4 regions of the Serratia entomophila genome follow, and region 4 is predicted to be linked to each of the others. Evidence: predicted binding sites of a transcription regulator. Region 4 holds the regulator's gene; each other region holds the start of a gene.
The links. The regulator LexA, encoded in region 4, represses DNA repair genes until DNA is damaged. The targets are predictions, from matches to a motif close to TNCTGTATGTACATACAGNA.

Region 1: a site for LexA is predicted at 1,022-1,041, ahead of dinB (DNA polymerase IV). Genes of this name have one in related genera too.
Region 2: a site for LexA is predicted at 855-874, ahead of KHA73_RS10785 (metal-dependent hydrolase). Genes of this name have one in related genera too.
Region 3: a site for LexA is predicted at 1,281-1,300, ahead of mutH (DNA mismatch repair endonuclease MutH). Genes of this name have one in related genera too.

Annotation. Positions count from the first base shown of each region.
Region 1 is NZ_CP082787.1:925,448-927,650, reverse strand. It holds gene dinB (DNA polymerase IV) at 1-1,006, opposite strand, end outside; gene KHA73_RS04305 (glycerophosphodiester phosphodiesterase family protein) at 1,183-2,079, shown strand; gene KHA73_RS04300 (putative T6SS immunity periplasmic lipoprotein) at 2,147-2,203, opposite strand, start outside.
Region 2 is NZ_CP082787.1:2,196,715-2,198,917, reverse strand. It holds gene kduD (2-dehydro-3-deoxy-D-gluconate 5-dehydrogenase KduD) at 1-681, shown strand, start outside; gene KHA73_RS10785 (metal-dependent hydrolase) at 897-1,445, shown strand; gene KHA73_RS10780 (L-cystine transporter) at 1,628-2,203, shown strand, end outside.
Region 3 is NZ_CP082787.1:3,967,807-3,970,009, forward strand. It holds gene ptsP (phosphoenolpyruvate--protein phosphotransferase) at 1-96, opposite strand, end outside; gene rppH (RNA pyrophosphohydrolase) at 109-636, opposite strand; gene mutH (DNA mismatch repair endonuclease MutH) at 1,333-2,019, shown strand; gene KHA73_RS19210 (TerC family protein) at 2,120-2,203, shown strand, end outside.
Region 4 is NZ_CP082787.1:4,488,172-4,490,374, reverse strand. It holds gene plsB (glycerol-3-phosphate 1-O-acyltransferase PlsB) at 1-401, opposite strand, end outside; gene KHA73_RS21580 (diacylglycerol kinase) at 551-919, shown strand; gene lexA (transcriptional repressor LexA) at 1,021-1,629, shown strand; gene dinF (MATE family efflux transporter DinF) at 1,781-2,203, shown strand, end outside.

The DNA of each region.
Region 1 (2,203 bases), 1.4 Mb from region 4:
GCAGCCCCACCAGCCGCACGCCGCGCCCTTCCCGGCGCTCGCGCCACGCCTGCCGCGCCACCTCCAGCAAATCCTGCCGATTCAGCACCGGGAAAACGTGCTCCTGGGTGGTTTGCTGAAAATCCTGAAACTTCAGCTTCACTCCCTGGCGGGCGATATGCAGGTCCGGCTTCACCTTGCGCAGCCGCAGCTCCAGTTCGGGGTAGAGTTTATCGACAATCAGCGCCTCGCACTCTTCCCAGTCGTGGATGTCCTCCGCCAGCGTGCGCTCCACCCCTACCGACTTACGCAACCGCTCAGAGGAAACCTCGCGCAGGTCAATGCCCTGGCAGCGTTCCCACAGCACCCGGCCAAACTTGCCGAAGCGCTTGAGCAGCAGCGCCAGATCGTACTGCTGCACGTCGGCGCAGGTGATTAACCCCACCTCTTCCAGCCGCTTGGCGGTCACCTTGCCGACGCCGGGGATCTTGCTCAGCGGCAGCTGCTGTAAAAACGCCGGCACCTGCGCCGGCGTGATCACATACTGCCCGTTCGGCTTGTTCAGCTCGGAGGCGATCTTGGCGAGGAATTTGATCGGCGCAATGCCGGCCGAGGCGGTGAGGTTCAGTTCGTCGGCGATCGCCTGGCGGATTTCCTGGGCGATCAGGGTTGCCGATCCGTTGCACTGGCGGCTGTCGGTCACGTCCAGATAGGCTTCATCCAATGACAGCGGCTCGATCAGCGGGGTGTAGCGGGCGAAGATCTCGCGGATGTGCAGCGAAGCTTCCTTGTAGGCCGCCATGCGGCCCGGCAGCAGGGTGAGATGCGGGCACAGTTTGAGCGCCATCGCCGTCGACATGGCGCTGTGTACCCCGTAGCGGCGCGCGGGGTAGTTGGCGGTGCTGATCACCCCGCGCCGATCGGCGCTGCCGCCAATCGCCAGCGGAATATCGCGCAGGCTGGGATCGTCGCGCATTTCCACCGCCGCGAAGAAGCAGTCCATATCGACATGAATGATTTTACGCATCGCACCCTCCAATAACACTGTATAAGTATACAGCCAGTTATCGAAAGCTCAAGGCTCGGTTGGCTCGGGGAAAACACCGTTTTCGGCAGATATTTCCGCGTTGTTAAAAAAGCTTAATTTTTCAATAGTATGATTTCCGCAGCTTCGCCATTCGCTTCCTCATAAAGGTATCCCGCATGATCAGGTTTTCCCATTTGCTGTTGGCCTCCGCGCTGTCGCTCTGCTCGCTGGCCGCAGGCGCCGCTGCCGGCCATGCGCCGGCGATTATCGCCCACCGTGGCGGCACCGCCGACGCGCCGGAAAATACCCGCATCGCCATTGAAACCGCGCTGAAAAACGGCGCCGACGCCATCTGGATCACCCTGCAGCAGTCCAAAGACGGCGTCATCGTGCTGTACCGCCCTTCGGATCTGAAGGCCTTGACCAATCAGCAGGGGCCGGTTTCCGCCTACACCGCCGAGCAGTTGGCCAGGGCTGACGCCGGCTGGTCGTTCGCCAAAGGCGAGGCTCATCCGTTCCGCGGCCAGGGCATCGGCATTCCGCGGCTCGACGAGGTGCTGCAGGCCTTCCCGCGCGTCACCTTCTATCTGGACATCAAATCGCCGGACGCCGACCCGGCGCAGTTCGGCAAAGCGCTGCTGGCGACGCTGCAGGATACCGATAGCCTGAACCGCACCCGCGTCTACTCCACCGACGCCAACTACCTGCAGGCGCTGCCGTCGCAGATCAAACGCTTCGAGAACCGCGACCAAACCCGCAGCCTGCTGGCCAATATCACCATGGCGCACCAGTGCGACGTTAAGCCGGATGCCCAGCAGCCGCGTTGGTACGGGCTGGAGCTGAAGCGCGAAGTGGAGGTGGTGGAGAAATATACCCTGGGCGAAGGGCGCTCCAGGGCGTTTCTGACCTGGGATAAGGAATCGATGGACTGCTTCCGTTCGCAAGGCCCGGCGCACATCATTCTGTTCGGCGTCAATTCGCCGCAGGAGTACCAGCAGGCGCTGGCGCTGGGCGCCGATGGGGTGATGGTCAACTCGCCGGCCGCGGCGAAAAGCTTCCGCAAGGCGAAATAAACCATCGGCTAACGGCATAAGGCGGTTCGACAAACCCACTTTATGCCTGCCCGACTTTCAACGTCCGTTAGTGAGCAGGAACCACCTGGATGATGCCATTTTCATTGTGCGCACTAAACCCAGC
Region 2 (2,203 bases), 2.3 Mb from region 4:
ATCGGGCTGGCGCAGGCCGGCTGCGACATCATCGGCGTCAACCGCAGCCATCCGCAGCAGACCCTAGAAAAGGTCAATGCGCTCGGTCGCCGCTTCCTCAATTTACAGGCCGATCTGAGCAGCATTGAGGTCATCGCGCCGCTGCTGGAGCAGGCGGTCGGCGAATTCGGCCGCATCGATATACTGGTTAACAACGCCGGGATTATCCGTCGTGAAAACGCCATCGATTTCAGCGAAAAAGACTGGGACGATGTGATGAACCTGAACATCAAAACGCTGTTTTTTATGGCTCAGGCGGTGGCGCGCCAGTTTATTCGCCAGGGTGGCGGTGGCAAGATAATCAATATCGCTTCGATGTTGTCCTTCCAGGGCGGCATCCGGGTGCCGTCTTACACCGCCTCCAAAAGCGCGGTGACGGGCGTGACGCGCCTGCTGGCCAATGAGTGGGCGCGGCACGGCATCAACGTCAATGCCATTGCGCCCGGCTATATGGCTACCAACAACACGCAACAGCTGCGTGCCGACGAAGAACGCAATCAGGAAATACTCGAACGCATTCCCGCCGCGCGCTGGGGGTTGCCGCAGGACATGATGGGGCCAGTGGTATTTTTGGCGTCGCCCGCCTCAGATTACGTCAACGGTTATACGCTGGCGGTGGACGGCGGCTGGCTGGCGCGCTGAGCCATGTCTCTTCCCGCTATCGCTTCAGGCCCTGCATGCAGGGCCTTTTTTATGGCCGCAGCGCAAAAAACGCACCTCACCTCAGCGGATCGCGTAACAAGCTGTTGTAAAACCGGGGAAAATAAACAATTGGTTACAGGGTAACTGCTTCCGCTACTGTTAATTTTCCCATATACTGGATAAATTAACAGTTTACCAGCCGGAATAGCAACTGCATGACCGCGGAAGGACATCTCATATTCTCTGTCGCTTGCGCGATCTTCGCCAAGAAGGCCGAGGTGACGCCAGAACTGGCCACCGGCGACTGGTGGCACATCATTCCGGCCGCGCTGCTGACCTCGCTGCTGCCCGACATCGACCACCCCAAATCGGTGCTGGGCCAACGGCTGCGCTGGATCGCCATCCCTATCGCCCGCGCCTTCGGCCACCGCGGCTTCACCCACAGCCTGCTGGCGATCGCCGGCGGCATGGCGCTGTTTCAGTTGGACGTGCCTCGCAGCTGGCCCATTCCTCCCGACGTGCTGCACGCCATGATCATCGGCTACTTCAGCCACCTGCTGGCCGACATGCTCACCCCCGCCGGCGTGCCGCTGCTGTGGCCCTGCCGCTGGCGTTTCCGCCTGCCGCTGCTAAATTCTCAGAAAGGCAACCAGCTGGAGCGCGTCCTGTGTCTCTGCCTGGTGGCTTTTGCCATCTATTGGCAGGGCGGGTGCACCATCCCGGTGCAGTCGTATTTCGAGCAGATAAAAAATATCAAACTGTGATCGCGATCACTGGCCAATTAATCACCAGAAAGAATATTAATTAAACAAATATAAACAAAAAGCTATATCAAATTCCATTTGGATATAAGTAGGCCATTCACCAAACTGTTAGGATATTTACATCGCTACATGCAGGTCCGTAGCCATTTTTATATAAGAAAAGATTATTGGAGACATTGGGGATGAATCTTCCGCTCGTAATTAACGTGGTGGTCTTTGTCGCCCTCCTTTTGCTGTTGGCGCAAACCCGCCACAAGCAATGGAGCCTGGCGAAAAAAGTGCTGGTCGGTCTGGCGATGGGCGTGGTGTTCGGCCTGGCGCTGCAGCTGGTCTACGGCTCGGACAACCCGGTGCTGAAAGAGTCCATCAGCTGGTTCAACATCGTCGGCAACGGCTATGTGCAACTGCTGCAAATGATCGTCATGCCGTTGGTATTCGCCTCTATCCTGAGCGCGGTCGCCAAGCTGCATAACGCGTCGTCGCTGGGTAAAATCAGCTTTCTGACCATCGGTACCCTGCTGTTCACTACGCTTATCTCGGCGCTGGTGGGCGTGCTGGTGACCAACCTGTTCGGCCTGACCGCCGAAGGCCTGGTGCAAGGGGCGCAAGAAAGCGCACGGCTGACCGCTATCCAAACCAACTACGTTGGCAAACTGGCCGACCTGACCGTGCCGCAAATGGTGTTGTCGTTCATTCCGAAAAACCCATTTGCCGATCTGACCGGCGCCAGCCCGACCTCGATCATCAGCGTGGTGATT
Region 3 (2,203 bases), 520 kb from region 4:
CGCCAGACAAGTTTCATTGACCAAAAGATCCAGCGCATCCGTCAGGCTGGCCGCCGCGGCCACCTTCTCAACAATTTCTCGCAAGCGCGTGAGCATAGTCTGCTTAACTTAACCTCTCTTCCTGCGGTAAGCGGGGGCTTGCCGCTGCGCTGCCTGCTCCTGCATTGGCATCACGGTCACGGCGAATTCTTTCATCACCCGGCGGTAGACATCACGTTTGAACGACACCACCTGGCGCACCGGATACCAAAAACTCACCCAGCGCCAGCCGTCAAACTCCGGCGTGCTGCTGCGTTGCATATTGATATCGGCGTCGTTGCACATTAACTGCAACAAAAACCATTTCTGCTTCTGGCCGATACATACCGGCTTTGTGTCCCAACGCACCAAACGTTTTGGCAATTTATAGCGCAACCAGTTGCGGGTTGAGGCCAGGATACGCACATCCTTTTTGCTCAGCCCCACTTCTTCGAACAGTTCACGGTACATCGCCTGTTCCGGGGTTTCGCCAGGGTTAATCCCACCTTGGGGAAACTGCCAGGAGTGCTGACCGTAACGGCGGGCCCACAGGACCTGCCCCTGACGATTGCAGATTACGATACCAACATTCGGGCGGTAGCCATCATCATCGATCACCGGACTACCTCGATAAGCTTAAATTCGCATAGATGTCCTGATTGTTTCACACAAGCTACAGGCGGTAAACCACTGCTTTGCAGCACTGGGGAACGGATAACATTGGGATAACTCACAGATATTGGCAAAGTTATAAACATGCACCCGGTTTTTTGGTCGGTTTTATTCACTTTTTCTGTGGATAGGTGTGTGAAGAACTCTAGGAATAAGCTGGTACAACTCTGTTAACCGTAAAACGGACATTAAATTAAATTTATAATTAATACTTAAAATACAAAAAGATAATATACAATCCAGGGTTATAAACAGGGCAAAAATGTGATCTACGCACGGTTAGGATCTTGCCCTGGCGAAAGATCCACCAACGCCGTTTTTATCCACAGATTATCCGAGCAAGTTACGCACAAAACGGACAAATTCGTAAAAAACCCCCCGCGTCAAGGCTGTAAATCGAACCAGTGATCGGCAAAAATTTGGGTTATCCCATAAATCTGTGGATAAATAGGTGTAAGATCCTGTTTATTGTCGGTGGCTTCAGGTGCACAAGCGCCGGCCTGAATTTTCTTATAGCCCGGCGGTAGGAAAAAAAGCATGTAAAATCATGCTACTATTCTTCTTTTCCCCAGGCTTACGCTGCCGTTATCGGCTGCGTGCAAATGCAGTACGTTTTTCAACCAAAACTGACAGGCTTGATTTATGGCGTTTTTATCCCCCTTGCCCCCACCGCCGGAAAATGAACGGCAGCTGTTCGAGCGCGCGCAGGCGCTGGCCGGTTTTAGCCTGGGCGAACTGGCGGCCCGCGCGCAGTTGCCGATCCCTAAAGATCTGAAACGCGATAAAGGCTGGGTTGGCATGCTGCTGGAGCAGTATCTCGGCGCGATGGCGGGCAGCAAGCCAGAACAGGATTTTCCTGAATTGGGCATCGAGCTGAAAACCATCCCGATCGACGCCGCCGGCAAGCCGCTGGAGACCACCTTCGTTTGCGTGGCGCCGCTCACCGGCAACAGCGGCGTCACCTGGGCCAGCAGCCATGTGCGCCATAAGCTGGCGCGGGTGTTGTGGATACCGGTGGAGGGCGAACGGCAAATCCCGCTGGCGCAGCGGCGTGTCGGCTCACCGCTGCTCTGGAGCCCCAACGCCGCCGAGGAAGAGATGCTGCGCCGCGATTGGGAGGAACTGATGGACCTGATTGTGCTTGGCCACGTAGAGCGCATCACCGCCCGCCACGGCGAAGTGCTGCAGCTGCGCCCCAAAGCGGCCAACAGTAAGGCGCTGACCGAAGCCATTGGCGAACAGGGCCAGCCGATACTGACCTTGCCGCGCGGCTTTTACCTGAAAAAGAGCTTTACCGGCGCACTGCTGGCCCGGCATTTCTTTATCTGAACCTGAACCCCTTCGTTTAGTCGGCGTTTAGGTAACTCTGTCAGCGCAGCGATAAACGGGTATAATTCACTCTTTGCATTTATTGAAGGTGTGCTGGGCAATGTTCGAATGGATTATGGATCCCAATGCCTGGTTAGCGTTAGGTACGCTGACCATTCTGGAGATCGTGCTGGGTATTGATAAC
Region 4 (2,203 bases):
CCCGGCGAACGGCCGAACATCACCGAAACCGGCAGCATCTGGATGTCGAGATCCGGGTTGCTGCGGTGCAGATCCAGATAGTCGTGGAACAGCTTGACCGACTCTTCCTTCGGCGTGTAGTAGCGGAACACGCGCGGGCCGTCGTGGATAAACACGTGGCTCGGCAACACCGTGCCGTCGATCTCCAGCGGGTTGAGGGGGTCGGGCAGATCCTGCGCCAGGCACTGGGTGCGCAGCGTCAGCAAATCCGCCTTGGAATTATAAGGCAAAACATACAAAATCGGCCGTGAGGGATCCAACCCTAACTCCGTCACCGGGTCTGAAGGGATAACCTTACTTCTTACCAACAATTTGAGTGGTAAATTCAATAATTTATAATAAATTTTACGCCAACCTGACATAACAACGTGAAGCCTCTTGTTAGCAATGCGCCGCAAGCATACCAGAAACCGGGTAGCAGATCTGTGGTGTTGGAAAACCGAGAGCCGATAGCGTTGACCGATCCGGGCTCTTTTTATTATGACTTACCTCTGAGAAAGGCACTGAAAACATGGCGAACCAAGCAACCGGCCTGACCCGTATTATTAAAGCCGCCGGCTACTCTTATAAAGGACTTTCTGCCGCCTGGCAGCACGAGGCGGCGTTCCGTCAGGAGCTGGTGGCGACCGTGCTGGCTATCATACTGGCGATTTGGCTGGATGTGGGTGCGATAGCGCGCATTTTATTGATCGGATCCGTAGCGCTGGTGATGATCGTCGAGATCCTGAACAGTGCGATCGAGGCGGTGGTAGACCGCGTCGGCAGCGAATACCATGAGCTGTCCGGCCGCGCCAAGGACATGGGGTCGGCGGCGGTGTCGCTGGCGATCCTGCTGGCGCTGTTCGTCTGGGGCTCGGTGCTGTGGCAGCACTTCGCCTGAGCGGAACGCTAATCCCTGATTTTTATTCATTCTTCGGTTCCCAATCCGAGCTTACCTGTATATACTCACAGCAAGACTGTATAAACAAACAGGGGGGCGGAATGAAAGCACTAACTACCAGACAGCAAGAGGTCTATGATCTGATTCGCGATCATATTTCGCAGACGGGCATGCCGCCGACGCGTGCCGAGATCGCCATGCGTCTGGGGTTCCGCTCGCCAAATGCCGCAGAAGAGCACCTGAAGGCGCTGGCGCGCAAAGGGGTGATCGAGATCGTTTCCGGCGCGTCACGCGGCATTCGCCTGCTGATGGAAGACGAAGAGGGTTTGCCGCTGATCGGCCGCGTGGCCGCCGGCGAACCGCTGCTGGCCCAGCAGCATATCGAAGGCCACTACAAGGTGGATCCTTCCCTGTTCAAACCGAACGCGGACTTCCTGCTGCGGGTCAACGGCATGTCGATGCGCGACATCGGCATTCTCGACGGCGATCTGCTGGCGGTGCACAAGACGCAAGACGTGCGCAACGGCCAGGTGGTGGTGGCGCGCATTGAAGACGAAGTCACGGTCAAACGCCTAAAAAAACACGGCAACGTCGTTGAACTGCTGCCGGAAAACAGCGAATTCCAACCGATCGTGGTCGATCTGCGCCAGCAGAATTTCACCATCGAAGGTTTGGCGGTTGGCGTGATCCGCAACGGCGACTGGATTTAACCGCCGCGCCCGAACGCTTGCGCCCTGATTTAAATCGCCCCAGCCTTGGGGCGATGTCATTTCTGATTCAATGTAATACCCAGGAAATTTCAAGACGTAGCCAACACGGCGGCAACTTGAACAGGAAGGGTATTCACGGGAACATTTCACCATGCGCCTGATTTCCGCCTTCACCAGCGACACCGATAAAGCCCTGTGGCGTCTTGCCCTGCCGATGATTTTTTCCAATATCACCGTGCCGCTGCTCGGGTTGGTGGATACCGCGGTGATCGGCCATCTCGATAGCCCAACCTATCTGGGCGGCGTGGCGATCGGCGCCATGGCCACCAGCTTCCTGTTTATGCTGCTGCTGTTCCTGCGCATGAGCACCACCGGCCTGGCCGCTCAGGCGCTGGGGGCGCAGAACCCGCAGGCGCTGGCGCGCGCCTTTATGCAGCCGCTGCTGTTGGCGGGGCTGGCCGGGTTGGCGATTGTGCTGTTGCGCCAGCCGCTGATTGATTTGGCGCTGGGGATCGTCGGCGGTAACGCCGAAGTCCTGCAGCAGGCGCGGCTGTTTCTCGAGATCCGCTGGCTG